Regions from separate parts of the Paenibacillus sp. FSL R10-2782 genome, predicted to be linked through region 1. Evidence: riboswitches for the same ligand, from Rfam matches in the RefSeq annotation. Region 1 holds a riboswitch; each other region holds the start of a gene.
What was found. Region 1 has a riboswitch for glycine ahead of sdaAB (L-serine ammonia-lyase, iron-sulfur-dependent subunit beta). Riboswitches for the same ligand answer to the same signal wherever they lie in the genome.

Region 1 (10,019 bases):
GCAATCCTTTGAGCTTGGCTTCACACAGGCCATTTCATCCGGCTATATTTTGGAATATCAATCTTTTATTCAAGCGGATGATAAAGCGAAAGTGAGTAACAGCGTCTATTTTGAGGGCGACCGCTTAACTACGGAGCTGAGAGAAACCAGTAAAGAAATCATCGTGCGGACTTCCTCTGGTTCAGGTTCAGGGGGAGGCATAACAGGAAGCCTGGAAGTGACCAAGGTTGACCAGGATCATCCTGACAAGGTGTTGCCTGGAGCACGCTTTGCACTCTATGATAAGAACCAAAAAAGAGCCCCGCTCATTCAAACTACCAATGCAGACGGGAAAATTTTGTTCAATTCATTGCTGTATGATGAATATATTCTGGAGGAGCTTGCGGCTCCAGCAGGCTATAAAATAACAGCCTCGAAGACAGCGGTCAAAATAGACGCGACGGTTAAACTAAGCTCGGGTATTAAGCAGATCGTGGTGACCAATGAAAAAGAGACCCCTGTTGATCCGGGTAAACCTACCGATCCGGAAACGCCTACGAATCCAGGGACGCCTACAAATCCGGGTTCAGGTAAAAAGCACGATAAAGATCCTGAGCCTACAGAAACGCCGAATGTACCCGTTAAGCCAGTAACCAATGAGCCACAGATCGTTGAAGATGAAGATGTGCCATTGGGTGTTCCAGAGATTGAACAGCCTCCTGCAGAACCCGATGCGCTGCCGGAATCGCCAGAAATGGATCCTCCTCAGAAATCATCTCCACCTGTAGAGATTGAAGATGAACCCATACCCAAAGGAGGCATCAAGTTCCCTGTTGAGGACCCCGAGGACCCAAGTGATCCAGGTCGTACTCCGCAGGTAAATAAATTACCGCAGACAGGAGAAAACAGTCCTGCTCCCTTCTATTTGAGCGGAATGTCTTTCATTCTTCTGGGTGCCTATTTGAAATACAGACGGATGCATAAAAATAAAAGAATGAAATAATCAAGCAATCCCCTTTCTCGGCTTACACAAAGCGAGGAAGGGGTACTATCATGATATGGGTGGTGACATGAACTTGAATTTAGCTCAAAACTCCTACATGCTCTTATGTTTATTGATCTTAAACCTGATCGTATGGACATGCCTTGGGATTTTTTTAAGATCTGTATTTGTGGAAAGAACTATGCTAAGGAAACTTGCTTACCAAGACCCTGTAACAGGTTTGTTCAATCGGAATGCGCTCAACCACTTTTGGCAGCAATATAAAGGCAAAGAAAGCACCGCTATTTTATACATTGACCTGGACGGCTTCAAAGCCATTAATGATGCTTATGGGCACAAGGTTGGCGATATGCTGCTACGTGAAGTTAGCCTTCATCTGCTACAAGTCATGAATGCGAACCAAAAGGCTTTTCGAATTGGAGGGGATGAATTTTTACTCATTATAAAAAATTTTGATTCCGATCAGGTAAAAATTTTAGCGCAGCTCCTCCTAAGAAAAATCAGCAGCGCCTACAGCATTCATGGACACAGACTATCTGTCACGGGAAGTATTGGCATTAGTTCGAACCCATCCCAGAAGGGCGATTTACAGATATTAGTCAAAGAGGCGGATGTTGCCATGTACTATGCCAAACGAATGGGAAGAAATCGTTATGCCGTGTATTCCAAGATTAGCCGGAAACAGAGCAGTTCATACAACACTACACGGATCAAAAACCTCGCAAAAGACATTCGAAAGCGCCATAATGTCCATGCCAAAAAACAACCTGCACCTCTATAAGCCAGGAAACAATCCAAACCCAGCTGAGAATATAAATCAGGCGGGTCATTCCTGTTGATTTAAGGAACACACCCGCCAATAAAAACTTCTTTATTCAGTTTTACCCTTTGCAATCAGCTTGAAATCGTCAAAGTGGAATCCCGGAGCAACGACACAGGTTACCAGCACAGGCTCATCCCCAAGCGGACGCGCCGTTTGCCATACTGTGCCTGGCACCAGCGCTTGTGGATGCTGTCCTGCCTCTACATCGGCACCGACGATAATCACCGTTTCTTCACCAGGTTGTTCTCCGCTTCCACCCAATTTCAACTCCACAGGGCTTCCGCTATGATACAGCCACAGCTCATCCGAATGCACGACATGCCACTCGGAGAACTCGCCCGGATGCAGCAAAAAATACGTCGATGAAGCTGCAAAGCGCGGACCGGAATACACATCCGGCAGTACAGGCTTCGGAATTTGAAAATGGGACTTCCACATTTCTTTGTACCAGCCGCCTTCCGGATGGGGCTCCATGCCCAATGCGGTTACCAGCGGTGAAATAGCTTTCGTCATTGCACTAACCTTCCTTTACCCTAAATTCCTTCTCCCCTACTGTAAAACATACCGTTGCTTTTGTCACGTTTCTCCCTTGGAATGTCGAAGGAGATTATTTTATGTCAAATAAAATAACATTAAATTGTGCATTCATGCTCATTCACATGTGAAAATAGCGATTCACTCATGAAAAATTACATAAAAAATATACTTAAAGTGAAGTTTTATGACATAAAATCTTGTTTTTTATTGTAAGCTTATAGTATCATGAGAGAAAATTTTGAAATTTTGATAGAGCTTGATCATGCCAGCCAATCTACCAAGCTATGTATCCAAGCCTGAAAGGGGTGAGCCTTCTGATCCAGTTTCGCAACGTCAACAAGCATTTTGGTCACTTCCATGTACTTAAAGACATCAATCTTCAGATTAAGGAGGGCGAGGTCGTCGTGATCATCGGACCCTCCGGCTCGGGTAAAAGCACCCTGCTACGCTGCATCAATCGTCTGGAAACTATATCGGACGGAGAGCTGATCGTCAACGAAATACCTGTACATGACAAAAAGATTGATATTAACGCCTTCCGGCGCAATATCGGTATGGTATTCCAGCACTTCAATTTGTATCCCCATAAAAGAGTGATTGAGAACATTGTACTCGCACCTATGAAGGTGCTGGGCATCTCCAAGGAAGAGGCTACCCAAACAGGCATCACCTATTTGAAGCGTGTTGGGATCGAGGAAAAAGCACAGAGCTACCCCGCCCAATTGTCCGGGGGGCAGCAGCAACGGGTTGCTATCGCTCGTGGCCTCGCTATGAATCCAAAGATCATGCTGTTTGACGAGCCTACCTCCGCACTTGATCCCGAAACCATCGGGGAGGTATTGGATGTTATGCGTTCGCTCGCCCATCAGGGCATCACCATGGTCATTGTGACTCATGAAATGGGCTTTGCCCGTGAAGTAGCGGATCGCGTCATTTTCATGGACAAAGGACAGATTTTAGAAGACAGTCAGCCTGCCGAGTTTTTTCAGAATCCGGGTGAAGAGCGGGCGCGCCTGTTCCTGAGCCGTCTGATTCACCATTAAACAGACCTTTAATCGAAAGGGGATTGTTCAAATGAGAAAAAGATATTCATGGTGTGCCCTTATGCTGCTTATGCTGTCCTGTCTACTCGTTTTGGCTGGTTGTGGAGGCAAGCAAGGAACGGCAACGTCGGGGAATGAGGCGGCAGCAGCCAACGGGCTGGAAGCCATCAAGCAGCGTGGCAAGCTGGTTGTTGGTGTGAAATACGACACCAAGCTGTTTGGTCTGAAGGACCCAGCTACCGGGAAAGTAGAAGGCTTCGATATCGACATTGCCAAGGCGGTAGCCAAACATATTTTTGGAGACGAAACCAAGCTTGAATTGAAGGAAGTCACATCCAAGACACGAATCACCTTGCTGCAAAACGGGGACATCGACGCCATTATCGCAACCATGACCATTTCGGACGAACGTAAAAAGCAGGTCGATTTCAGCGATGTCTACTTTAACGCCGGGCAATCCCTGCTCGTGAAAAAAGGAAGCCCGATTACCGGTCTGGAGTCCCTAACCCCCGCTACCAAGGTACTCGCCGTTAAAGGCTCCACCTCCGCCAAAAATATCCGCGAAAAAGCACCCAAAGCGACTATACTGGAGTTCGAAAACTACCAGGATGCATTCAACGCACTCAAGGCAGGTCAAGGGCAGGCGTTGACCACCGATAACTCTATTCTGCTCGGCATGCAACAGCAAGACCCGAATTATACCCTCGTAGGCGGGAACTTCACAGAGGAGCCTTACGGCATTGCAGTGAAGAAGGGACAAACCGAATTGCTGCAAGCCATTAACGATACGCTCAAGGAACTGAAAAGCAACGGTGAATACGATAAGCTCCACGAGCAATGGTTTGGGGTTAAACCCGAATAATGGGGGTGCCATCCGCAGATGCTTACTTTTGATATCAACGTACTTTTCGACCACGGCGACCGCTTTAGAGAAGGCTTGCTTCATACCGTTCAAGCCAGTGTCATTGCCTTGATCGGAAGCTTTATTCTGGGGGCGATCATTGCTATCCTCCGAATTGCGCCCTTTCAATGGCTGAACTGGATTGGAACTGTCTATGTAGAGGTCATTCGTAATATACCGTTGCTGATCGTTGTGTTGTTCTTTTATCTGGGACTTCCCACTTTGGGTGTTCCCTTGGACGGATTTACATCTGGAACGCTTGGCTTGACTGTGTACACCGCCTCCTTTATTGCAGAAGCGATACGTGCCGGCATCCAGTCCGTACCAAAGGGGCAATTTGAAGCCGCACGCTCCTCCGGGCTGAGCTACAACCAGACGATGATCAGTATTATTTTGCCGCAAGCGATTAAAATTGTACTGCCTGCGATTGGCAACCAGTTCATCAATCTGGTCAAAAACTCTTCCGTACTGGCCATAGTAGCCGGATTGGACCTGATGTATTATTCGGATCTGATTAACTCGGATACCTTTATGCCCATCACCGTCTATGCCATCACAGCGTTGCTATACCTTGCCTTGACGGTTCCACTTAGCTTTCTTGTCCTGTATATGGAGCGTCGTCTGTCCAGAATATCCTAAGGAGGGAAGCCCGTATGGATTTCAGCGGCTTGTTTGTATGGCCTAATGTGCGTTTTATACTGGAGGGCTTCCTGCTAACACTGGAGGTCTCCGTTTATTCCATCATGTTCAGCTTCGCGCTTGGTATCGTGTTCGGCATCCTGCGTTATACGCGCTTACCTGTCATTTCACAGATGGCGGCCTTTTTGATTGATCTGATTCGCAATCTTCCGTTATTGCTCATTATCTTCTTCATCGGTATGGTCTTACCGTCCATTGGTCTTTCCATTTCACTTAAATGGGCAGCCATTACGGGCCTGTCGATCTTCGAGGGTGCCATGATCGCCGAGATTGTCCGTAGCGGTTTGAACTCCGTTCATAAAGGACAGATCGAAGCCGCACGGTCCTCCGGGCTGAGCTACTCCAGAACGTTATGGCATATCATTTTGCCCCAAGCGCTCCGCCGTATGGTGCCGCCCATCGTCAGCCAGTTCATTTCCCTGCTCAAAGATACTTCTCTCGCGGTCATTATCAGTCTGCCGGAGCTGACGCATAACATCCAGATTGTCGGAGGTCAAAATCAGTCCTTCGTCATTCCGGCTCTGCTATTCGCCGCCTTCCTGTACTTCGCTGTTAATTACAGCATGTCGGTGCTTGCACGCAGGCTGGAAGTTCGTACTCATTAGCATTCATTACACATAGCTTGATCAGAGCTGCCGCCAGCCTGAACGTTCTGTCAGCACAATAGCAAGGTCCATCCGGTTATCCAGTTCCAGCACACGCACCTTTTTCTTCTTCGTGGAGAGAGTCGCATGATAATCGAGATTTTCCTCAATTTGCTTACCCATGCTCATCAGTGGATTCAATGCTGTTTCTGGCACAAAATGTAATGAAATAACCAACCACAAGCTAATTTTCAGCACCAAAAAAGTCGCCTGACCCCCTTAAAGGGATCAAGCGACTGGCTGGTCCAGCTCAAATTGTGCTCACTTCGCTGCTTACGAAGCCGCTCCATAGGAGCCGGACTTGAACGTTCTTGGATCGTACCATTTGTAGCCCGCTGCCGGAGCAGCCCAGGGCTCAGCCTGCGGTTCCGTAGAAGCCGCAGGCTCCTCGAACGGCAGCAGCTGTGTTGGCTGATCCAGTGTCAGACCCGTCACATCGGACAGCTTCGTATAGTCCTGCTTCCATGCAAGCCATTGGACGGTTTGTACCAAGAAGGTGGAATCGTCCACTTCCTTGAAGCCATCGTACGTCTTCTTTGACTGTCCGTTTTCCTCACGTACATATTTCGGCGTGGCATCCTCAACTGGCGAAGAATCACCGATAAACGCTGCCTTGCCCTGACCTACCTTGGCTATAGCAGCATAAGGTCCTTCAGCACGGCCCCCTCCGTTATAGACACCCTGGTCCACGGCATTGCCCCATTTTTTCGTGCCTGTAGGGATATAAGCGATTCCTTTAGCCTTGGTCGGATCCATAATCGCCAATGTAGAACCAGCATGCATCGCAATCGAACGTACACCCTTCGTAATGCCGAAGGATTGATCTGCGGCTACGATATCGGTAGCATTCACGTCACCGAGCGCATTGTAGCGGAAACGAACGCCAAAGTTCGTCGCCAGCCAGTCGGAACTGGTTAATCCCTGCATCGCTGGTGATGCAGCTTCTTCTGTTGTCATACCTTTAGCAGGATTGGAATAGGCTCCACGGCGGTAGCCGTTCATAACCTCGGAGGAATCCCAACGGTTTTTGTTACGGTCGGCGTTATAGTGGTCCGAAATGAAGAAAATGCTGCCTCCATTCTTCACATATTGCACCAAAGCCGCCTGCTCGGATGCCTTAAAGGCAACATTGGCTTCGCCAATAATGAACACATCATATGGGCGCAGCTTGTCGTACGTTATAGCCTGCTCGCCATAGGTAAAAGGGATGGAACGGTTCAACTGGTCCACGGTAAAACCAGCATTACGCAGCCCACCCGCAAAATCGGAAAAGGCTCCATCTATAACCCAATCCGCCGCTCCGGCTGTCTGTGCGTGCGTATTATCGAACAGCACTTTTTTGCCTTTTCCATCCGGCAATGTCGTACCGGGTTGACCTGGGGTACCAGGACCAGGCTCGCCAGGATTCCCAGGATCGCTTCCATTTGCCAGTTCCAGAGCGCTTGGGCTTTTCACTCCACCAAAATTGTTATAGGCACCCAGCGTACCTGTCACGCGAATTTTGCTGCCGATGAGCTCAGGATGGCCTGACAGCCCGAATGGTCCTCTATACGCAGATGTCAATTGTACATTTAACAGATTAGACGTATTGCGTTCACTCGCCTGATCCGCAATCAGTACGTTAAAATCGTTGGCAAACGGGGCAGAGAAATTAGCCGTTTTCGATCCGGTGGCATGTCCGACGACGTAGCCTTCTACCGTCACCGTACCTCCGCTGCTTTGGCTCTGAAGCGCTTCCGCTACCGTCAATGCGCCCTCTGCATTGACCTGACCGAATGGAACAAAAATTCCTATCAGCAGTGATACCATTGCCGCCAGATGCAGCATTCTTTTCAAGCGGGAACTTGTGAACCTGAAACCTTTTACCATACGTAAATGCCCCTCCTATTATTCCATAAATTAGCTTGTCCTCTATCAGATTAGCTATCAACCTTCTAATTCCTTCCTGCTTTCATCCATAATTATGTAAAATTTAATCTTTTTTATTGAGAAGACACCTGATTTTGTAAAATCTCAGCCAGTGATTGACACCGGGCATGGCATACATTACGCTTAGGAGGAAATGTTGAACGGTATACGCGAATGAAGATGACGGGAGAGTCTGTCTGGGAATTACATCCCGGCAGCACCGAAGGAGCAAGACGTCAGCACCCGGCTGGCGGATAATCTCTCAGGTCCATGTATCGTCATCTGACGCAACTCTGGAGAGAGCGCAAGCCACCCAAGGGGTAAGGCGGTATTACACCGCACGAAACTCTCAGGTAACCAGGACAGAGATAAGGGAAATTTCCTTATCCTGTCTTTTTTGTGCTTACATGCTGCGTCAGCATTAGAAACCGTCACACCCGCGCAAAGGCGCGGCAGCACCATATACTTATGGTATTCAAACATACAGGGGGCCACATCATGCGTTTTAAGGATGTATTTTCCATTATTGGTCCGGCTATGACCGGACCCTCCAGCTCGCATACCGCAGGCGCGGTGCGGCTCGCACGTGTTGCCCGGCACTGGCTAGGTGTGCAGCCTGACCGTGCCCGCATGACGCTGTACGGATCATTTGCCGATACGTACAAGGGACACGGTACAGACCTGGCACTCATCGCCGGACTGCTGAATTACGATACAGACGACTACCGGATCCCGGATGCCGAGCAATGTGCAGATCAAGCCGGGATGGAAGTAGAGTTCGCTGTCAGCGGACTGCCCGCCCCCCATCCGAACACCGTTCGCTTCGAGCTATGGAAGGATGAAGATCAGCGTACGCTGCTAGGCTCCTCGATCGGCGGCGGAAACATTCATGTTCAGCAGCTCAACGAATTTCGGGTCAATCTAACCGGAGAACTGCCTACGCTGGTGCTTCTCCACTCGGATAAGCCCGGAACATTGGGCGTGGTGACTTCAGCGCTGGGCGCGGCTGACATTAACATTGCCTATATGCACGTGGATCGCAAAGGTCGGGATGGCGAAGCGCTCACTGCCATTGAAACCGATAGCCCGGCTTCTGCTGAATTAATTGCCGAGCTGCGGGCTTTGCCTTATATGTATGAAATCAGAATGATTAACTTGAAAAAAGGAGCTGAATCCGATGCGGTTTAGCCATTTGCATGAATTAGGTGCCTTGTGCGCCGAGGAATCCACTACGATTGGTCGCTTGATGATCAAGGAACAGGTACAAGAGACGAACACACCGGAGGAAGAAATCTTCCGCCAAATGTCTGATTATTATGAAGTCATGAAGGAGGCCGTTCATCGCGGACAGACACAGGACACCGTATCCCGCAGCGGCTTGACGGGCGGCGATGGCAAACGCCTGGCGGAATATTTGCGCGCAGGAGAAACCTGCTCCGGCGATGCCTCGGCACTCGCTATGGCGTACGCCCTCTCCGTGTCGGAGGTCAATGCGTCCATGGGTCGCATTGTCGCCACGCCCACCGCAGGCTCATGCGGGGTCATCCCCGGCGTGTTCATCAGCGCGCAGGAGCGGTTTGGCTGGGATGACGAGCATATGGTGCGCGGACTGTTCGCCGCTGGAGCGATTGGCTACGTCATCGCCAACAATTCCTTCATCTCCGGCGCGGAGGGAGGCTGCCAGGCCGAGATTGGCTCAGCCATCGGGATGGCAGCAGGTGCCATGGTCGAGCTGCGCGGCGGTACGCCAGAGCAGGCCATCCATGCAGTAGGCCTCGCGCTCAAGAACACGCTCGGCCTGATTTGCGACCCCGTCGCCGGACTCGTGGAGATTCCATGCATCGTGCGCAACGGGCTGGGAGCCGTGACCGCGCTTGCCGCCGCGGATATGGCTCTGGCGGGTGTGCGCAGCGCCATCCCGTCTGACGAAGTCATCGACGTGATGCTCGAAGTCGGCAGCGCAATGCCGTCCAAGCACCGCGAGACCGCCAAAGGCGGCTTGGCCCAAACGCCGACCGGCAAGCGTCTGACGGAGTCGCTTACGCGCAACATACCAGCCAAGAAGGATAAGTCGTAGTTTCTAAGGTGAAATGCTTGCTCGACACATCCATTTTACCAAAGAGCGGCTTGATTGATTTTAGAAGGATTGTAGAACCTTTTTCGCTTAAAGAAGCGGAGAGGACGGAACGATTGTGGAAAAGCGAAAGTGGTCGCCTTTGTGCCCGGATTTTCACCACTAAGGGGAATAGTAAAAATCTGGGCACCACAGCGATTGCAACAACGGTCCGTTCACGAAGCGTCCATCTGAGTGCCAACGAAAATCCTTCTCCATAGCAAAGGGGCGCCCCATTGCCATTTCCATGGCTTTTGGGACACCCCTTTTTTCCTACTGAACGTTCACCTGTACCTTCGTTGTTTTTCCTGCATATTTCACGGTAATTACAGCTTTACCCTTACCCTGTGCCTTAATGCTGCCATCTTT
Region 2 (10,019 bases), 2.0 Mb from region 1:
TGTGGAGGAACGTCGTAACCGAAGACATCAAGCTGCTTCAAATCAGGGAGCCTCGATGTATGCGAACAATCTATCTGTCCTATCCTACTGGGGAACTGCACACCGATATAGAGAAATCGTTCTTCGAATTCATCATTAGATTTTTCCAGGATATTGCCCAGCAGTGACGATTTAGATACCTTTTGTCATAATAACTGACTTATTGCTTTATCATTCTTCGGATTAGTAGGATCAATATCTTTAGAATATTTAATTTCTATACATGCTTCGTTTCAAATTTTTTGTTTTTGGTTAAGGCATTTGCACATAAATGGATAACCGATTCATATGATGGAGCTATACCATTCACAACTTGTTCAGCAGGTAGACCATCTCAGACAGCAAGGAGGGAAATGACGTGAAGACAGTGCGATGGCTGGTGTTATGTCTTGCTTTCCTCACTATGATTAGTGGTTGTAGCGCCCCTCTGTCCTCTGAAAGTCGTTCATCTGGTAGCAATTTGCCAAACCGTAAAAAGATATCGCTTACATTATGGTACTGGAACCGTTCTATTGATGATGAGCTACTCGCTCGTGCCGAAAAGCAGTTTCCCGACATTGAACTGAACACCCAAAAAATCGGCGGTGATTTCAAAGCCAAGCTCAAGACAACTCTGGCAGCCCGTTCCGGGGAACCGGACATCGTAGCTTTGAACGACTGGATGGTAGAGTTATTTCCTAGTGCGGATCGTTTTTATGATTTGAGAACACTGGGAGCCGATCAACTCAAGGATCAGTATTTGGAGTGGAAATGGAATCAGGGCATCACCCCTGATGGCAAAATGATTGCCTTTCCCATGGACACAGGCCCTACCGCCCTCTTCTATCGTAGCGATCTCTTTGAACAGGCGGGTCTGCCCAGTGATCCTGAAAAGGTCAGTGCTACGATTCGCACATGGGACGGCTATATGGCCGCCGGAGAACAGCTTCAGCAAAAGTTCGGAAACCGTTCGTTTTTAGCTGACAATATTGTAAACGTTTACAATCAGATGCTTGCCCAAAATACGGACCTGTATTTCAAGCCGGACGGCAGCTACATCGGTAATCAATCTCCTCATATCCGTTTGGGCTGGCAAACCGCCGTGGCTTTTCACAAAAAGCATCTACTCGCCAATGCGGATGGCTGGACCCCCGAATGGAATGCTTCGGTCAATAACGGAAAAGTTGCCTCTTTTGTAGGGGCAATCTGGATGAAGCAGGTTCTCACGGAGGCCGCGCCGGATACTGCGGGCAAATGGAGAGTCGCCCGTGCCCCTGGAGGGGACGGCAATTTGGGTGGATCTTTCATTTCCATCCTCAAATCCAGCAAACACCCCAAAGAAGCCTTTGAAGTCCTGACCTGGCTTCAAAACCCGGAGCACCAGTTGGAAGCCTACCAAAAAATCGGGCTGTTCCCATCCACTCCTGGCGTCTATGACGATCCTGCCATGGAGACACCCGAACCTTTCTTTGGCGGTCAGGCCACCGGACTGATCTTTGCTGCCTCCGCACGTAATGTCAAAAGCAGCTATTTCGGCGAGCGTTATCCTGTCATTCACGGCATTGTGACACGTCGCCTTGCCAATGTCGCCAAGCAGGATGCCGATCCCGATGCATTATGGACGGAAACGATGGACCGAATCGAACGGGAATTACAGCGGTAAAAAATCAAAAATTTAAAAAAGGCGTGTGGTCAATATGCTGAAAGAAATATGGAAGCACCGTGCCGTATATGCCGCAATCTCGCCGTTTTACCTGCTGTTTGGCATCTTCGGCTTGTTTCCGATTGGCTTTTCAATATATCTGGCGTTTCACAAATGGGATGGCATCGGAGATATGACCTATAACGGCTGGGGTAACTTTCGCTACCTTGTGACAGATAACGAATTTTGGCAGGCTGTGGGCAATACCTTTGCGATCTGGGTGTATTCAACGATTCCGATGCTATTTTTTGCACTGATTATTGCCTTCCTGCTTTATGCACCCTTTGTCAAAATGCGTACCCTGTGGCGGGTCGGATTTTTTCTGCCGAACGTGACATCCATTGTGGCGGTTGCCATCATCTTTGGCGCTTTATTTGCCAATAATTTCGGATTTCTCAATTACCTGCTGCAACTCCTGGGCTTGCCTATGATTCAGTGGCTTAATGTGCCGTGGGGTATCCAAATCGCCGTTTCCTCCATGGTTGTATGGAGATGGACCGGCTATAACGCGATCATCTATCTGGCAGGACTCCAGAGTATTCCGCATGTGCTGTATGAGGCTGCGAAAATAGATGGAGCAACCGGAGCGCAGGCCTTCTTTCGCATCACCATTCCCATGCTGCGTCCAGTCATCCTGTTTACCGTAATTACGTCTACCATTGGCGGAATGCAGTTGTTCACCGAGCCGCAGGTGCTGGTCGGTAATGACGGCGGCGCCGGAGCAAGTGGCATGACCATTGTGTTGTATCTGTATCGTGAATCGTTCATTAACAATTATTTTGGATATGGCGCAGCCGTTGGATGGGGCATGTTCCTCATTATTGCCCTGTTTTCCATCGTGAACTGGAAACTCGTACAAGGTAAAAAATAACGGCAGGAAGGGGGCTCTACAACATGATGCAGGCACGTGTAAAATCCGTTATTTTATATACCGGGCTGTTGGCGGGAATGATCCTGTCGATGTTTCCTTTTTACTGGCTGATCGTCATGGCTACCCGTACAACTTCGGACATCTATCGTTTTCCGCCGCAGCTATGGTTTGGAAGCCACTTCTGGAGCAATGTGACAAGAGTGTTGCAGCAGATTGATTTTGCCGGAGCCTTTTTTAATACGCTTTTTGTAGCCAACTCCGTTACCCTGTTGGTGCTGTTTTTCGATTCACTGGCCGGTTTTGCATTCGCTAAGTTTGATTTTCCGGGCAAAAAAGCATTATTCATCATTCTGTTGGCTACCATGATGGTCCCTTCCCAACTGTCGCTTGTCCCCTCCTTTGTCATGATGGCCGCCTTTGGATGGGTGGGCACGTTCAAAGCGCTGATCATTCCGGGGATGGTAAATGCCTTCGGCATCTTCTGGATACGCCAATATGCAGAGGAATCCATTCCAACGGAGCTGCTGGACGCGGGGCGTATGGACGGATGCAGCTTTTTTCGGCTGTATTGGAATGTGGCGCTCCCGATTCTACGTCCTGCGTTCGCTTTTCTCGGCGCATTCACCTTTATAGGAGCATGGAATGATTATTTATGGCCGTTAATCGTATTAACCGATGAGCGCAAATTTACGCTCCAGATTGCGCTGTCCCAATTAAACGGTATTTACAATACGGATTATGCGATGGTCATTGCTGGCACCCTGTTGGCTGTACTGCCACTTATCATTTTATTTCTTTTCATTAGCCGCCAGTTTATTTCCGATCTTGCCGCCGGAGCGGTCAAAGATTAGATTTACTGAGCCAGCTTTATCCTGCTCTAAAACGCAAAAAGGGAGTGTCCTCCCAGCCTGTAATGGCTGAGGGACACTCCCTTTCGTTATCCTGGCAAATGTTCTTGCAGAGTCAATATTCTTAAATCCGGATATATCGGACTTTACGATCTGACTGTTTGTCCATTTTCTTCTATGTCTATGGCTGCTCCTGCACTGGCACCTGCGAGTATTCCCTTTTTCTTGTTGGGATACAGGGAATCCATATAGGTACGGGTTTCTGCAACTACAATTCCCGACAAGCCAAGCAATGCAATCAAGTTCGGGAAGGCCATCATGGCGTTAAAGATATCTGCCAGTAACCAGATCGCATCCAGCTTAATAAACGCGCCTCCGGCAACCAGCGCAATGAACAGATAACGGTACGGTTTAATCCATTTGACACCCAGCAAATATTCAACACAGCGTTCTCCATAGTAGTTCCAGCCAAGCATCGTGGTGAACGCGAACATAATCAGAATGATTGTGAGCAGTTCCGCACCAAGCGGGAATGCGCTGGAGAAAGCTTGCTGCGTCATCAAGCCCGCATCGGTAGGACCGCTCCATACGCCACTAACCAGCAGCGTTAGCCCGGTCATTACGCAAATAATCATCGTATCTATAAACACACCTGTCATGGAAATCAGCCCTTGCTCCGCAGGCCATTTGGTTTTGGCGGCTGCGGCTGCAATCGGTGCGCTTCCCAATCCGGCCTCGTTGGCAAAAATCCCTCTGGCTACCCCGCTGCGCATCGCCAGCATAATCGTAGCTCCGGCAAATCCACCCGTCGCAGACGTCGTGGAAAATGCCGAATGCAGCACAAGTGCGAGTGCGGCAGGAATCTGATCGGCGAACCGAATCAGTACGATCATACAGATCAACACGTACAAGCCTGTTTTGAAGGGGACAACTTTGGTCGATACCTTGGCAATGCTCTTGAGCCCTCCAATAGTAACGAGTCCCGTAAGGGTAGCAATAATCAATGCCGTTACAATTGGCGGAACACCGAAGCTGTTTTCGGTTGAGGATACAATCGCTTTGACCTGAGGAAATGTTCCAATCCCGAACAGCGCCACCAGCATCCCGGAAAAGGCGAATAGCATCGCCAACGGTTTAAAGCGGCGTCCAAGCCCTTTTTCAATATAATACATCGGGCCGCCGGAAAATTGTCCATTCCGATCCTTCACCCGGTATTTTACTGCAAGCACACCTTCCGCATATTTCGTCGCCATCCCGAAAAAGGCTGCAACAACCATCCAGAACAGGGCGCCTGGTCCTCCCAGTTTTATCGCTGTCGCGACGCCGACAATACTTCCTGTACCTACTGTAGCTGCCAGCGCCGTACTCAGGGCCGCAAAGCTGCTAACATCCCCGCTACCCTCATTTGGAGCCTTGCCGATCAGCTTGATCGCCAGAGGCAGGCGGAAAACCTGCAACATTTTCAAACGTATGGTCAGCCACAGACCTGTTCCCATAACGAGAATAATCAGTGGAGCCCCCCATATCCAACTGCTAATTGTCTCTAACACATGTACCAAATTCATTTCAACCCGCTCCTCCAGCATATTAAAAAACAAAAAAGAGTCAAATCCGCTGATTCGACTCCTGGAGAGGTTAAAGGCACGAAAAAATACAACCATCTTGTGCAGGATTCAGCCACTAACAGCTCATAAAAAAGCCTAGGGCATCCCCTGTCACAGGTTATTCGCGTCTCTGTCCTTTTGCCTGAGAGTTTAAGCAGATGATATCTGCGGTGCACCTTCGGCGCCCAATTAAGGGTCTCTCCAGAGTTCTGTCCGTTTACGGTCCCGCTTGTTGCTGTAATCAGCCCAAGCACCTGAGAGTTTTGCCCCTTCGGTCGGAACTTACGTTCCATCTCCCGCAAACATCAACCAGACATATGAAATTGTTTTTTATTATACAGAAAACTTTCAGCTTTTTACAAGTGAAAAATTTGTGAAGTTGTTCCGTTTTTTTAGGACGAGCCTATAAAATAAGAGCGGGCGCAGCCAGATTCATCCTCATGATGTTCTTCGCCGCACCCGCCCCCAGACCATATCGGGTTATATTCAGTTAGCTTGGATTACAGTTCTTCGCCGTTAGTGGCAATTACATTTTTGTACCAGTCAAAAGAATCCTTCTTGGAGCGCTTCAATGTTCCATTACCGTCATCGTCCAGATCAACATAAATAAATCCGTAACGCTTGGACATTTCGGAAGTAGACATACTCACAAGGTCGATAGGCCCCCAGCTAGTGTAACCAATCAAATCCACACCGTCCGCAATCGCTTCCTTCATTTGGGCGATATGCTGGCGCAAATAATCAATGCGATAGGTATCGTGAATGGAGCCGTCTTCTTCCACCTTGTCATATGCACCCAAGCCGTTTTCCACGATGAACAGCGGCTTTTGATAGCGGTCATATAATGTGTTCAGCGTAACACGCAGGCCGATCGGATCAATCTGCCAGCCCCAGTCAGAGGATTGCAAATATGGATTTTTCACGCCACCAATCAGGTTCCCCGCTGCCTTCTCGCCTTCCGGACCTGCAGAGACGGTCAAGGTCATGTAATAGCTGAATGAGATGTAATCAACCGTGTTGTTTTTCAAAATTTCGGCATCGCCGGGTTCTGTGTGCAAAACAATATTATTTTCTTCAAAATAACGATTCATATAATTTGAATATTCCCCACGGGCATGTACATCCGTAAAGAACAGATTCATTTGGTTTTCATGCTGACTTTTCAGCACGTCCTCCGGGTTACACGTATGTGCATAGCTTTCCATACGAGCCAGCATACAGCCGATTTGAGAGCCAGGAATAATCTCATGGCCTCGTTTTGTCGCCAATGCGCTCGCCACAAACTGGTGATGCAGGGCTTGATAGATCGCTTGTTGCTTGTTATCTACACGGTCAATGACCACACCGCCACCTGTGAACGGACTCATCGTCATCACATTGATCTCATTAAAAGTCAGCCAGTATTTCACTTTATCCTTATAACGTGTAAACACCGTTTCGGCATAATTGACGTAGTGTTGTATCACTTCACGACCGAGCCAGCCATTATATTTCTGTGTCAGTCCTAGCGGTGTTTCGTAATGGGACAATGTCACCAGTGGCTCTATCCCATACTTGCGCAGCTCGTCAAATACATTATCGTAAAATTGCAGTCCTGCTTCATTCGGCTCCGCATCATCACCATTCGGGAAAATCCGTGACCAGTTAATGGACATGCGGAATACCTTAAAGCCCATTTCCGCAAATAATGCGATATCTTCTTTGTAATGATGGAAAAAATCCACACCCTCGCGCTTTGGAAAACGGGCATTTACCTTACCAGACAAAATGTCTTCGAGTCGCTCGGACGAAATCTCTATAGCATGATCGTTTGTGCGCTCTGCTTTGGGTACATAAGCAATCACGTCCGCACTGGACAATCCTTTTCCATCTACGTCAAAAGCGCCTTCCAATTGGTTAGCTGCGGTTGCCCCGCCCCACAGAAAGTTTTTCGGAAATCCTTTTAATGTCTTAGTCATAGTATGAGAGCCTCTTTTCTTTAGTTATTTTTGTATATCTTCAAAATAAATGCCATTTTGATGGCGCAGCTCATTGCTGATCTTCTGAACCTCTATGCTTAATGACTTCAATTCTTCGTAGCGGTCTTTGTCCTTTTCGGCAATGATCCGATAAAATTCCTGAGCCTCGTGAAACATGAAATGATGAGTTTCAGGAGCACTTATAGTATCTATTTCCTGAGTACGGACATCCATCACCGATACCTCCGTGATACCAGAAACACCACTGGAGATCATAGTGGCCTGGTCCCCGTAAATTTCAACACGGTTGGTGGTTACAGCATTTTTGGCCAGTTGGATCACCACTGTAAAATCGGGATACGACAGTAGGATCGGGCCGCCCAAATCCACGCCATTCTCATGCTTTTGGGCACGGTACAAGCCTGATGTCGGAGCTCCGAGCAAATCAATGGCAAAATACAGTGAATACACACCCAAATCCGTTAATGCCCCCCCGCCATAAGACAGAGAAAAAATATTAGGAGTATCTCCTGACAGCAACTGATCATACCGGGAGGAAAATTGCATGGAGTACAAGGTGCCGCCCTGGATATTGCCCACGCGCTTCAAGTTGTCCTTAAGGCGCAAAAAATTAGGCTCATGGATATGGCGAACCGCTTCCAGCAGGTAGCAACCATTTCGGTCAGCCAACTCGTAAGCTTCTCGCAATTCCTGTTCTGTCAGGCTGATCGGTTTTTCGACAATCGCATGTTTGCCATGCTCCAAAAAAAGACGCGCTTGCGGCATGTGCAAGGAATTGGGCGTAGCAATATAAATGGCATCAATATCGGATTGAGCCATCTCTTCCAAACTGTCATACAGCGTAATGTTTTCAAGCTGACACCCAGCGGCAAAAGCTGTGCCTTTGTCCTTATTTCGAACAAAGAGGGCTGTAATTTCCCAGCCGCCACCTTCTTTCACGGCTTTAACCCATTCCGTGCTGATCCATCCGGTTCCAATCATTCCGAGCTTCATATGGCATAACTTCCTTTCTTGATGGCGAGTCTATCGTCAGAAATCAACGATGGACGGGGAAGGCTGCTTAAAGCCGCTTTCCAATATTTCGATTGTCAGCAATATGTCCTCGTCCTTAACCAGCTTGGGTGTTCCGTGCACAATGGACTCGTACAACGAGTCATACAATTGTCCATAATCTCCTATTGGCGTAGGAAGTGTTTCCTCGATAGCTTCACTACTACCGGGCGTCACGTATTTAAGTTTGCCATAGGAAGTGGGATTATCCAGTCCGAAACCTTCCGCATCCGGGGTCTTGCCGGCTTTCAGCCAGGTTTCCTGCTGATCGTCCCCCCATTTGACAAAGCTGCCTTTTGTCCCGTGAATGGTGAACTGCGGGTAAGGCAGGCACACCACCAGAGAAGTTTTTACAATCACTTTTTTGTCCGGGTAATATAATATAGTTTCATTGTAATCATCAGCGCCATGAGGAGTACGAATGGACTTGATGTCATACCCGACTTGCTCCGGTCTGCCAAATAAGGCGATGAGCCTGTCCAATGTATGAACACCGAGTCCGTAGTACATTCCGTTGACAGGATTGCCGCCGGGCATACTGGCATCGGGACGGAAATAATCGTAATGGGATTCAATTTCGACGATGTCGCCCAGTTTTCCGGAATGGAGAGCTTCCTTGAACGCTAGATAATCGCTGTCAAACCTACGGTTTTGATAAGGCATAATGATGAGATTATGTTCCTTGGCGAGTTGGGTCAGTTCCCGCGCTTGCTCAAGGTTTTCACAAAAAGGCTTTTCCACCAGCACATGCTTGCCATGGGATAGAGCCAATTTTGCATATTCATAATGCGTAGAGGAAGGCGTACATACAACGACAAGTGATATTTCCGGGTCGCCCAGAACGTCCATAATTTGGTCCGAGAACTGAATGTCCGGGTAAGCCGTTTCCATGTCCTCCCTCACTTGGCGTGTGAACACTCTCGATACTTGAAAGGTGTCCCTGATCTGAACATAGGGCAGATGATATCTGGTTGTACTTTTGCCAAATCCTAAATATGCAATTTGAATCGTCATTTCGCAAATCCCCTCGTTTCCTAAAGGCTTAGCTTTACGATATCGCAAGTATTGCCAGGATAATACCACAACATAAGGAACGTTTTTTTGAAATGCATCGACAGATGCTATAAAATAGACGTAATGCCCTCATAAGCATCCTAAACGTTGTAACGCGTTTCATGTCAAATATTTTTCATATGTGAGGAGAAGCAGCATGTCGAATCTTGATCAAATTGCCAAACTGGCGGGCTTTTCCAAAGCTACGGTATCCAGAGTGTTAAACAAGTCCCCCCATGTGAGCCAGGAGACGAGAAGCAAGATTTTAAAAATCATGCAGGAGCTGGATTACGTTCCCAATCGGAACGCCATTTCCTTATCCAAGGGTCAGACCCTTCAAATTGGCATCATCACTTCAACCATTAATGAAATTGTTCTCGCATTTCTGAACAGCTTTGTAGAGGTGGCGGGCCAGTACGAATTTCAAACGATAATTTATACTTCGGGAGAAGACAAGAAGAAAGAGCTTCAGGCCTTCGAAGATCTGAAAAGAAAAAGAGTTGATGCGCTGGTCATCATTTCCTGTGTAAATGATACCGATTTATTAAGCACTTATTGCAAGTATGGCCCGATTGTGTCGTGGCAACGAATGGATCATACCGATATTCGCTCCGTCGCCATGGACCAGTACGAAGGATACATGCTAGCGCTAAAACACTTGATACAAAAAGGCTATACTCGTATAGCCAATGCCTTTGGTCGCCCAAGCAGCATCAACACCCATAGCAGACAACGAGCCTATGCGTATATCATGGAGCTGCATAATCTTCCTGTATTGCAGCATTGGAATCAATCTTCCATCTATAACATCCGTGACGGTGAGCAGGTGGTGCGCGATTTATTACAGTATCGGGACGAATTCCCACAGGCTATTCTGTGCTCCAACGATTATGT
Region 3 (10,019 bases), 2.2 Mb from region 1:
GCTGACTATGCTCTGAACGAGGTAGCTACACAGTTTATTTCCATGTTCGAAAACATGAAAAGTGCTTATTTGCAAGAACGCGCATCGGACATGCGGGATGTAACCAAGCGGATCCTGAATCACCTGCTTGGTGTTCATTTTGTCAGTCCTGCAGAAATTGCCGAAGAAACGATTGTACTTGCAGAAGATTTGACACCTTCCGACACAGCTCAGCTGAATCGCGAATTTGTTAAAGGCTTTGCAACCAATATCGGTGGACGTACTTCGCACTCGGCTATTATGGCTCGTTCTCTTGAAATTCCTGCGGTTGTTGGAACTAAAAATATACTGTCCCAAGCTAAAAGCGGCGATTTGATTATCGTCGACGGTCTGGATGGTCACGTATTCGTGAACCCTTCCGAAGAGATCGTTGCGGAGTACAAGGCTAAACAAGTGGCATACGACAAGCAACGCGAAGAGTGGCGCAAGCTGCGCGGCGAAGCTACGGTTTCCGTCGATGGTGTGCACGTCGAACTGGCAGCCAATATCGGTACGCCTAACGATGTAGCTGGTGTACTGGATAACGGTGGCGAAGGCGTCGGCCTGTATCGTACTGAATTCTTGTACATGGGACGCGACAAGCTTCCATCCGAAGAAGTACAGTACACAGCATACAAAACCGTTCTGGAAAGAATGGAAGGCAAACCAGTTGTAGTCCGTACGTTGGACATTGGTGGCGACAAAGAGCTTCCTTATTTGGATCTACCGAAGGAAATGAATCCGTTCCTCGGATTCCGTGCTATTCGTCTGTGTCTGGACCGTCAGGACATTTTCCGTACTCAATTGCGTGCTTTGCTGCGGGCAAGTGTACACGGTAACCTGCGGATCATGTTCCCAATGATTGCTACACTGAACGAATTCCGTGAATCCAAAGCTGTGTTGCTGGAGGAAAAGGAAAAGTTGGTAGCAGCGGGTGTAGCTGTATCTGAAGAAATTCAGTTGGGCATCATGGTAGAAATTCCTTCTACAGCGGTATTGGCTGACCAATTCGCAAAAGAAGTTGATTTCTTCAGTATCGGTACGAACGATCTGATTCAATACACAATGGCAGCGGATCGCATGAACGAGCGGGTTTCTTACCTGTATCAACCATATAACCCATCCATTCTGCGTCTGGTGAAAATGGTTATTGATGCCGCTCACCGTGAAGGACGTTGGGTTGGTATGTGCGGCGAAATGGCAGGGGATACAACAGCAATTCCATTGCTGCTGGGTCTGGGACTCGATGAGTTCAGCATGAGTGCCACTTCCATTCTGCCAGCACGCAGTCAAATTTCGAAATTGTCCCGCGCGGATATGGAGAAACTGGCTGCAAAAGCTTTGGACATGCAAACAGCCGAGCAGGTTGTTGAATTGGTTCAAAGCATTGAAGGCTAAGGAAGGGTATCACATTTTCAAAGGTTATATCTTTTTCCAACAAAAAGTGCTGTCTACATACAGCGGCCGGTATCTAATAGATACCGGCTTTTTTGTATGCCCAAAATTTAAGTTTGCTTTTAGCTGCATGAGCAATTCAATATAGGCTTGCGAGCTGCAGTTGCTTCGTCCAGTCGCGTGACTGGAGTGGTATACGGAGCATTCAGCACCAATTCAGGCGTTTCCTCCGCTTCCCGCGCAATTTGGATCATCGTGTCGATGAAGGCATCAAGCGTCTCCTTGCTTTCCGTTTCGGTCGGCTCGATCATGATACATTCCTCTACATTCAGCGGGAAATATATTGTAGGTGGATGGTAGCCGAAATCGAGCAATCGCTTGGCAACATCAAGCGTACGCACTCCGAATTTCTTTAAGCCGCGCCCAGACATCACAAATTCGTGCTTGCAATACCCCGGATAAGGGATGTCAAAATGCGGAGCCAATCGGTGCATCATATAATTGGCATTGAGTACGGCACATTCGGATACCCGCTTCAAGCCATCAGGACCGTAGCTGCGGATATAGGCATAGGCACGGACAAGAATACCGAAGTTGCCATAAAAGGCTTTGACCCGTCCGATAGAATCTCCCTGTTCTCGGTCCCAACGGTACGTGCCCTGTGGATCACGCACGACAAGCGGCTTGGGCAAATACGGAATGAGCCGCTGCTTTACCCCCACAGGTCCCGCGCCGGGCCCGCCTCCGCCATGTGGGGTACTCATCGTTTTGTGCAAATTGAGATGCACCACGTCAAAGCCCATATCCCCAGGGCGGGTGATCCCCATAATGGCGTTGGAGTTCGCGCCGTCATAGTAGAGCAGGCCACCCGCTTCATGCACAATCGCGGCAATGTCAGCGATTTGCTTTTCGAACAGCCCGAGCGTGTTCGGGTTGGTCAGCATAAGCGCAGCGGTGTCGTTGCCTACGGCTTGACGCAGCGCGTCCAGATCCACCAGCCCCTGTGGTGTGGAGGGGAGGGTTATCGTTTCGAAGCCTGCCACAGTGGCGCTGGCGGGGTTCGTTCCATGCGAGGAATCCGGCACGAGCACCTTGGTACGCCGCTCACCACGCGCTTCGTGGTAGGAGCGAATCATCATCAGCCCGGTCCATTCGCCATGGGCGCCCGCGGCGGGCTGAAGGGTGACGGCATCCATGCCAGTTAACGCGGCCAGATCGTTTTGAAGCGTATGGAGCAGCGCCATGGCGCCCTGGATGCTGTCCTCCGGCTGGTACGGATGGATTTTGGCGAAGCCTGCATAACGGGCGACATCCTCGTTCACCTTGGGGTTGTATTTCATCGTACAGGAGCCGAGTGGATAAAATCCGTTGTCCACGCCAAAATTACGCCGTGACAGTGCGGTATAATGTCGAATAACGTCTACTTCGTATACCTCGGGCAATGCCGCAGGCTCGTTGCGCTGCGCATAATCCGGCAAAAGCTCTGCTACTGGACGACGGGGAACATCGCATTCAGGCAGGGAATAGGCGATACGGCCCGGTCTGCTCAATTCAAAAATGAGCGCCTGCTCATGTTTTTTCTTCTGATTTTGACTGGATTCGACTTCTGGATTCGGTGTTCCCTGATCCTGTCCTGTAGTATGCGTCATAGCAATCCCCCCAAGATGTGTACGAATTGATCGATCTCTTCCTTTGTCCGTTGCTCTGTCACGGCAATCAGGATGTGACCTGCATATTCCTCATAATTCCGGCCCAAATCGTAGCCGCCGATAAAGCCAGCAGCAAGCAATCCGGCTTGCAGTTTATTCATATCCGTACCCTCAGGCAACCGAAGGGCAAACTCGTTAAAGGTGGGTGCGGTAAAGGAGGCGGTTACGCCCTTCAAGCCGAGTAATTGCTCCAGTGCGTAGCGGCTTTTGTGCAGGTTTAGCTCGGCTACTTCCGCGATGCCCTGTCTACCCATGACGGACAAATACACAGAGGCAGATAAAGCGAGCAACGCCTGATTGGAGCATATGTTAGAGGTGGCCTTCTCCCGGCGGATATGCTGCTCCCGTGCCTGCAAGGTCAGCACGAAGCCGCGTTTGCCGTTGCGGTCTGTGGTCTGGCCCACAATACGGCCAGGGATGCGGCGCATATGCGCCTGTGAAACGGCAAAGTAGCCGCAGGTCGGGCCGCCGAGGGAGGAGGAGATGCCAAGCGGCTGCGCGTCTCCTACGACAATATCCGCACCCTGCTTGCCGGGTGCTTCCAGCAGGCCTAACGCCAGCGGATTGGCGCTTACGACCATAAGGCCCTTGTGGGCATGGACCAGGTCAGCCATCGGCTTCAGATTTTCCACGGCCCCGAAAAAATTAGGGCTTTGGACCAAAACAGCCGCCGTCTGTTCCGATATGGCTACCGCTAATGCTTTCACGTCGGTTACACCGTCTGCACAGCCGATTTCCACGATATCTAAATCCAGCCCGCGCGCATAAGTAGCCAGCACCTGGCGTGCCTCTGGATGGACGGTCCGCGATACGATAAGCTGCTTGCGGCGGGTGGCAGCGGCGGCCAATGAGCCTGCTTCTGCCAGCGCAGTCGCTCCATCATACATACTGGCATTGGCTACAGCCATGCCTGTTAATTCGCATATATACGATTGGAATTCGAAGATGGCTTGCAGCTCGCCCTGGCTTACCTCCGGCTGGTAAGGAGTGTAGGCCGTATAAAATTCCGAGCGCGAAGTGATATGCTGGATGACGGATGGAATATGATGATCGTAAATCCCTGCGCCGAGAAAGCTGGCGTGCGTGTCTGTATTGGCATTTTGCCCGGCCAGTCCGGATAAGTGGCGGGTTAAGGCTCTTTCGTCTAGCCCAGAAGACAGGGGAAGCTCCCCCTCATACCGGATCGCCTCAGGAATATCGCTGAATAGATCGTCGATAGACGATGCGCCGACCGCGCGTAGCATTTCCGCTTGATCCTGTTCAGTCATGGGAAGGTAACGATGTTGTTTCATTGGGTCTGGCTCCTTTCAACCAACAAATCGTAAAAACGTAGAACGATTAACAAATGATTAATAAACGATTGCGAACGGGGTAGCGTTAGTAACGGATCACGATAGTTATAGTAAGCCGAGCATTTAAATTAGCGTGGACGTTTATAAAAGGGCGCTGCTACCACCTCGGCACGCAGGCGCTTGCCACGAATCTCGACCCCCAGCGGTGTGGATAGGGAACTGAAACGGCAGTCCACCAGAGCCAAACCCAGATTACGCTTTAAGGTGGGCGACTGGGTTCCCGTTGTGACCTCGCCAATGTGCTGTCCTTCCGCAAAAACGGGATAATGGGCACGCGGTATGCCGCGGTCGAGCATTTCCAGTCCGATCAGCTTGCGCGGAATACCTTGTTCTTTCTGACGTTGCAGGGCCTCTCTGCCGATAAAATCTCCCTTATTCAGCTTGACGAAGAAGCCTAAACCAGCTTCCAGTGGGGAAATGGTAGCGGACAACTCCTGCCCGTACAGCGGTAGCCGCGCTTCGAAGCGCAGCGTATCCCTGGCTCCAAGTCCGGCGGGAACCAGACCATACGGTTCACCGATGCGAAGCAATCCGTCCCACACTGCCGGTGCATCCACCGCAGGCACATAAAATTCAAAGCCGTCTTCCCCCGTGTATCCGGTGCGGGAGACGAGCGCTTTTGCCCCGAACAACTGCACATCCTCATTGAATCGGAAGGATGCCAGCTTCGTAATGTCCGTGTCTGTCACGGCTACGGCAATACGAGCAGCTTCAGGTCCTTGCAATGCCAGCAGTGCTACCGCATCTGATACGTTTTCCAGATGAACGGATGCAGGAGCATGGCGAAGCAGCCAATCCCAATCCTTGTCGATATTGGAGGCATTCACAACGAGCATGTAACGCTCCGACCCTTTACAGTAAACAAGCAGGTCGTCTACTACACCTCCATCCGGGTAACACAGGAGCGAGTATTGGGCCTGACCTGGCTCCAACTGACTGACATCGTTCGTCGTTACCTGTTGCAGAAATGCTTCGGCTTCCTGGCCTTCGACCAAGAATTCACCCATATGCGATACATCGAACAATCCCGCACGTTGTCGGACGGCCTCATGCTCCTTTTGAATGCCACTGAACTGTACAGGCAGCTCCCAGCCGCCAAAATCAATGCAACGAACCCCCGGCAGCGTGCCGTAGGACGAATACAGCGGCGTTTTTCGCAAGTTAGTCATTTTTCCACTCCTATCCGGTGTGATCAGCTAAACAAAAAAGACAGGCCGAAAAAAACGTATGAACGGCAGTCCACACACTTTTTTTCAGCTCTGTCCTTGATACCTGAGAGTTACCCCGGTGCGTACCAGGTTTCCCCTTGGGTGATCCGCCTGTATGGCGAATGCTCTCCAGAGATGCGTCCGGCAGAGGTCCTTTTGCCTGAGAGATTCACCTGCGATGCAGGTTTACTCCTTCGGCGCTGCCCTTGGATCAGCTATATGCCATCCGGTCCTGCCGGTAACAGCTTGATTCCACTCGCTTGCTACCTTGTTTTCACAAGTGGCAGCAGCTATGCGAGTTTTTGGCAGTCTCTCCCTCCACGTTCATCCGCGTTTACAGTTATCGGGTATTTCCAAAAGCACTTGTTATAACCCATTAATACGCAAATTTATTCGAAATGTCAACAAAAATGTCATGAAAAATATTATTAAAAACATTTTATTCATAAATAAGGATATGTAAGCGTTTGTTATATCCTGTCGTATTTTTAATTAAAACAACATATGGAGGGATATGAAATATTTTTGTTAGTATTATTGACATAATAGTTCTTCTTGTCATAATCTTAACCTGTCATAGATGGGTAGGCGAAACAATGTAATCCATATGGAAGCGAGGCGGAGCAGGATGAGTGAAGTGAAGCAGCAATTGTGGTACACGGAGGAACACGAGTGGGTTCAGCGCACAGAGGATGGAACGGTACGAATCGGTATCACGGACTTTGCACAGCATCAGCTGGGGGATATCGTTTTCGTGGAGCTGCCTGGGGAGGGAGCAACGATTGAGCAGGGGGCAGAGATTGGTACTATTGAATCGGTAAAGACAGTATCCGACCTGTTCGCTCCGGTGACGGGAACGGTGTTGAAGGTGAATGAAGAACTGGAAACCACGCCTGAACTGGTAAACGAGTCTCCCTATGAAAAAGGCTGGATGATCGAAGTGGAGATTGGAGAAGATGTAGAGGAAGCACTAAGCAAGCTGCTGTCTGCGGATCAGTACGAGCAGTTGACTGCCAATGAGTAATAATGGGGCAAATTAGGTTGGATAACTGAATAAGAGTGGCGTTTGTCCGCTCGGTTTTGTATAAAAATAGTCGCGATGATTGGGCATAGCGGCTATTTTTTGCTGTCTTTTTTGGCAAGCGTAATTACGTGTTTTTTCCTTACTTAGAGGTTATTCCTTGTACAGAAATGGTATAGATGACGCATGGTTTCTCGATTAAATTCTAACGTTACAGGCCATATTAAGAGGAATTATGCCTAATGATTTCGCGCCTGTTTATCTTAAATTTAAATGTTGTCATCAACGTTCATGACGAAAGTACGTTTTCATTTCGTTGATGAAGATAGCGTTGTCATTTAGTATGAATTTTAAGAAAAGGTAGTGATGCTTTTTACCTATAAGGAGGATATGAATATGAGCACAGTGGACGCAAAGTCCAATTCAAACGGAGGCGCACGCGTTGCCGTACAGCGTTTTGGTCGTTTTCTCAGTGGTATGGTTATGCCCAATATGGGAGCTTTTATCGCGTGGGGATTGATCACGGCACTTTTTATTCCGACCGGATGGTTCCCAAATGAGGGTTTTGCACAACTGGTTGATCCGATGAAAAATTATTTGCTGCCGCTGCTGATCGGTTATACGGGTGGCACCATGATTCACGGACAGCGCGGAGGTGTGATCGGGGCCATTATGACGATGGGTGTCATTGTCGGGGCGGACATTCCGATGTTCCTCGGCGCGATGGTAGCGGGTCCGTTGGCTGCATGGATATTGAAGAAGTTCGACAAGGCGATTGACGGCAAAGTTAAATCAGGCTTTGAAATGCTGGTCAATAATTTCTCGGCAGGGATTATCGGGGCGATTTTAGCGCTGCTTGCCCATGTGGCAATCGGACCGTTTGTACAAATTATCAGTCAAGTGTTGTCAGCAGGGGTACAGTTCCTCGTAAACGCAGGGCTTTTGCCGCTCGTCAACCTCATTATTGAGCCCGGAAAAGTATTATTTTTAAACAACGCATTGAACCACGGAGTATTAAGTCCGATTGCGCTGGAGGAAGCTTCAAGAACAGGCAAATCCGTTTTGTTCATGCTTGAATCCAACCCTGGACCGGGGCTCGGTATTTTGCTGGCCTACTGCCTGTTTGGTAAAGGCTCTGCGAAGTCGTCGGCTCCCGGCGCGGTCATCATTCACTTTTTCGGCGGGATTCATGAAATTTATTTCCCTTATATTTTGATGAAGCCGATTCTGATTCTTGCTGCTATAGCAGGAGGCGTGGTGGGAACCTTCTGTTTCATGCTGACAGGTGCCGGACTAGTTGCAGCACCTTCACCGGGCAGTATCATCGCTTATTTCCTGATGACACCAAAAGGCGGATATTTGCCAATGCTGAGCGGTGTGATTGCTGCTGCGGTCGTATCATTTGCTGTTGCTGCTGTGTTACTCAAGACAGGTAAGCAAAAAGAAGAGGGTCTTGAGGAAGCGGCCTCCCGCATGAAGGATATGAAAACTCAAACTCAAAGTAAGGCTGCAGGCGAAAATGCCACTGTAACGGAAGATAACCGCGAAGCTGATCGGGCTGCGGGGATTGTCGAAGTTCAAACGCTCAAGGATAAATCAGATGTGAACAAGATCGTCTTTTCCTGTGATGCAGGTATGGGCTCAAGCGCTATGGGCGCCTCGATTTTACGCAAAAAAATGAAGCAGGCGGGTGTGGATGTTACGGTAACGAACACGGCAATCAGTGAGATTCCGCAGGATGCGGATATTGTTATTACGCAAAAAACGTTGACGGACCGGGCTAAAACGGTGGCTCCAAATGCCGAGCATATTTCTATTGATAATTTCCTGAAGAGTCCTGCATACGAAGCGCTGGTGGAACGTCTGAAATCCGATTCTTAATCCCCTGGAGTATTCAGGCCGCCTTGTATGCAGTTCGTGTGTTCTGCGGAAGGGATGAGCTTGGGAAGGAACGGTATCGCTTATGAATATTACGAAACGACAACGTGACATCGTGGAATACCTTCTGGAGCAGTCCCAAGAGGTAACGGCTGGGGAAATTGCCACGAAGATTAATGTCAGCACAAGGACGGTTCACCGGGAACTCAGCGCAGTCGAGCATTGGCTAGCGGCTCATGAGGTAAAGCTGGAGAAAAAATCAGGGATTGGTATCTATGTGGATGCCGACCCGGCTCAGCTTGTATGTCTGCGGGAGCAATTGATGCATACGAAGTCGGACGAATATTCGGCTGAGGAGAGAAAGATTGTAGTCCTCTGTATGCTGCTGGATTCACAGGATCCGATCAAGCTGCTGGCGCTGGCTGCTGATTTGAAGGTCACGGTAACTACTGTCAGTCATGATCTGGACGAATTGCAAGACTGGATTGGGGAACGGGGACTTGTGCTTGTGCGCAGACGTGGGTACGGCGTCGAGATTACAGGCCGGGAGATGGACAAAAGACGGGCGATTTCCGAGCTGGCTCTAGAGTATTTGGATGAATCGGATCTGTTTTCCAGCCGTGAGGAGCTTCGTCCTGTGACACGTGTCGCTGATAAGTTGCTGGAGATGATTGGCAGAGAGAACCTGCTGACCGTGGAAAATGCCCTCTGGCAGCCCCATGAGAAATGGCTGAAAAGCATGGTGGAAAGCAAGTATATGGAGCTGTTGATCCAAATTTGCGTTTCGCTGGCACGTCTGCGACTTGGATACGTTGTGGATCACCGTCCCTCGTATTCCAAATCAGATTGGGATGAGAATATCATGCTGCGCACAGCTATGGTGGAACGCATATGCACTGAATTGTCAGAGGCGCTGGATATTGATTTTCCGGAGCCGGAACGATCTTATTTCAGATTGTTGTTCCGTGATGCCGAGGATCATTCCACCCGGCTGCTGCCGCTGGATGATCTCGTACTGCTGGAGTCGGTTCATGAGTTGATTCGTCGTGTGGAGGAAGAGACAGATACGCCATTGGCAGAGGATCGCGTTCTGCGTGAAGGACTGATTGCCCATATGGCTCCTGTACTCAAACGTTTGAAGGAAGGCAGATCCATCCGCAATCCTCTGCTCCAGCAAATCCGCAAGGATTACGGCAACTTGTTCGACTCGGTGAAGAAGGCTGCGGCGGACATGACAGAAATGGAAGTGCCGGATGAAGAGATCGGATTTCTCGTCATGCATTTCGGAGCTTCGCTGGAGCGGCTGCGACAATTGCGGCGGGAGGTGCGGGCCATCGTCGTCTGTACGAGCGGCATTGGATCCTCCAGGCTGCTGGCAACAAGGCTCGCCAAGGAGCTGCCACAGATCAAAATCGTGGATAGGGCCTCATGGTATGAG

Region 2: linked by a shared signal. The riboswitch ahead of NST83_RS18670 (sodium:alanine symporter family protein) and the one ahead of sdaAB (L-serine ammonia-lyase, iron-sulfur-dependent subunit beta) in region 1 are both predicted to bind glycine.
Region 3: linked by a shared signal. The riboswitch ahead of gcvT (glycine cleavage system aminomethyltransferase GcvT) and the one ahead of sdaAB (L-serine ammonia-lyase, iron-sulfur-dependent subunit beta) in region 1 are both predicted to bind glycine.

Annotation. Positions count from the first base shown of each region.
Region 1 covers NZ_CP151951.1:496,378-506,396, reverse strand. The annotation lists gene NST83_RS02300 (collagen binding domain-containing protein) at 1-982, shown strand, start outside; gene NST83_RS02295 (GGDEF domain-containing protein) at 1,038-1,763, shown strand; gene NST83_RS02290 (cupin domain-containing protein) at 1,854-2,318, opposite strand; gene NST83_RS02285 (amino acid ABC transporter ATP-binding protein) at 2,627-3,385, shown strand; gene NST83_RS02280 (transporter substrate-binding domain-containing protein) at 3,417-4,247, shown strand; gene NST83_RS02275 (amino acid ABC transporter permease) at 4,266-4,925, shown strand; gene NST83_RS02270 (amino acid ABC transporter permease) at 4,940-5,590, shown strand; partial or broken gene NST83_RS02265 (ABC transporter ATP-binding protein) at 5,654-5,782, opposite strand; gene NST83_RS02260 (DUF6359 domain-containing protein) at 5,903-7,498, opposite strand; glycine riboswitch at 7,712-7,825, shown strand; gene sdaAB (L-serine ammonia-lyase, iron-sulfur-dependent subunit beta) at 8,036-8,725, shown strand; gene sdaAA (L-serine ammonia-lyase, iron-sulfur-dependent, subunit alpha) at 8,715-9,614, shown strand; gene NST83_RS02245 (Ig-like domain-containing protein) at 9,924-10,019, opposite strand, start outside.
Region 2 covers NZ_CP151951.1:4,127,835-4,137,853, forward strand. The annotation lists gene NST83_RS18650 (LysR family transcriptional regulator) at 1-167, shown strand, start outside; gene NST83_RS18655 (extracellular solute-binding protein) at 398-1,681, shown strand; gene NST83_RS18660 (sugar ABC transporter permease) at 1,716-2,591, shown strand; gene NST83_RS18665 (carbohydrate ABC transporter permease) at 2,615-3,442, shown strand; gene NST83_RS18670 (sodium:alanine symporter family protein) at 3,586-5,004, opposite strand; glycine riboswitch at 5,164-5,258, opposite strand; glycine riboswitch at 5,276-5,352, opposite strand; gene NST83_RS18675 (glycoside hydrolase family 1 protein) at 5,544-7,001, opposite strand; gene NST83_RS18680 (Gfo/Idh/MocA family oxidoreductase) at 7,026-8,015, opposite strand; gene NST83_RS18685 (oxidoreductase) at 8,052-9,086, opposite strand; gene NST83_RS18690 (LacI family DNA-binding transcriptional regulator) at 9,283-10,019, shown strand, end outside.
Region 3 covers NZ_CP151951.1:3,939,293-3,949,311, reverse strand. The annotation lists gene ptsP (phosphoenolpyruvate--protein phosphotransferase) at 1-1,416, shown strand, start outside; gene gcvPB (aminomethyl-transferring glycine dehydrogenase subunit GcvPB) at 1,536-3,062, opposite strand; gene gcvPA (aminomethyl-transferring glycine dehydrogenase subunit GcvPA) at 3,059-4,414, opposite strand; gene gcvT (glycine cleavage system aminomethyltransferase GcvT) at 4,543-5,643, opposite strand; glycine riboswitch at 5,821-6,010, opposite strand; gene gcvH (glycine cleavage system protein GcvH) at 6,311-6,706, shown strand; gene NST83_RS17780 (PTS mannitol transporter subunit IICB) at 7,100-8,584, shown strand; gene NST83_RS17775 (BglG family transcription antiterminator) at 8,667-10,019, shown strand, end outside.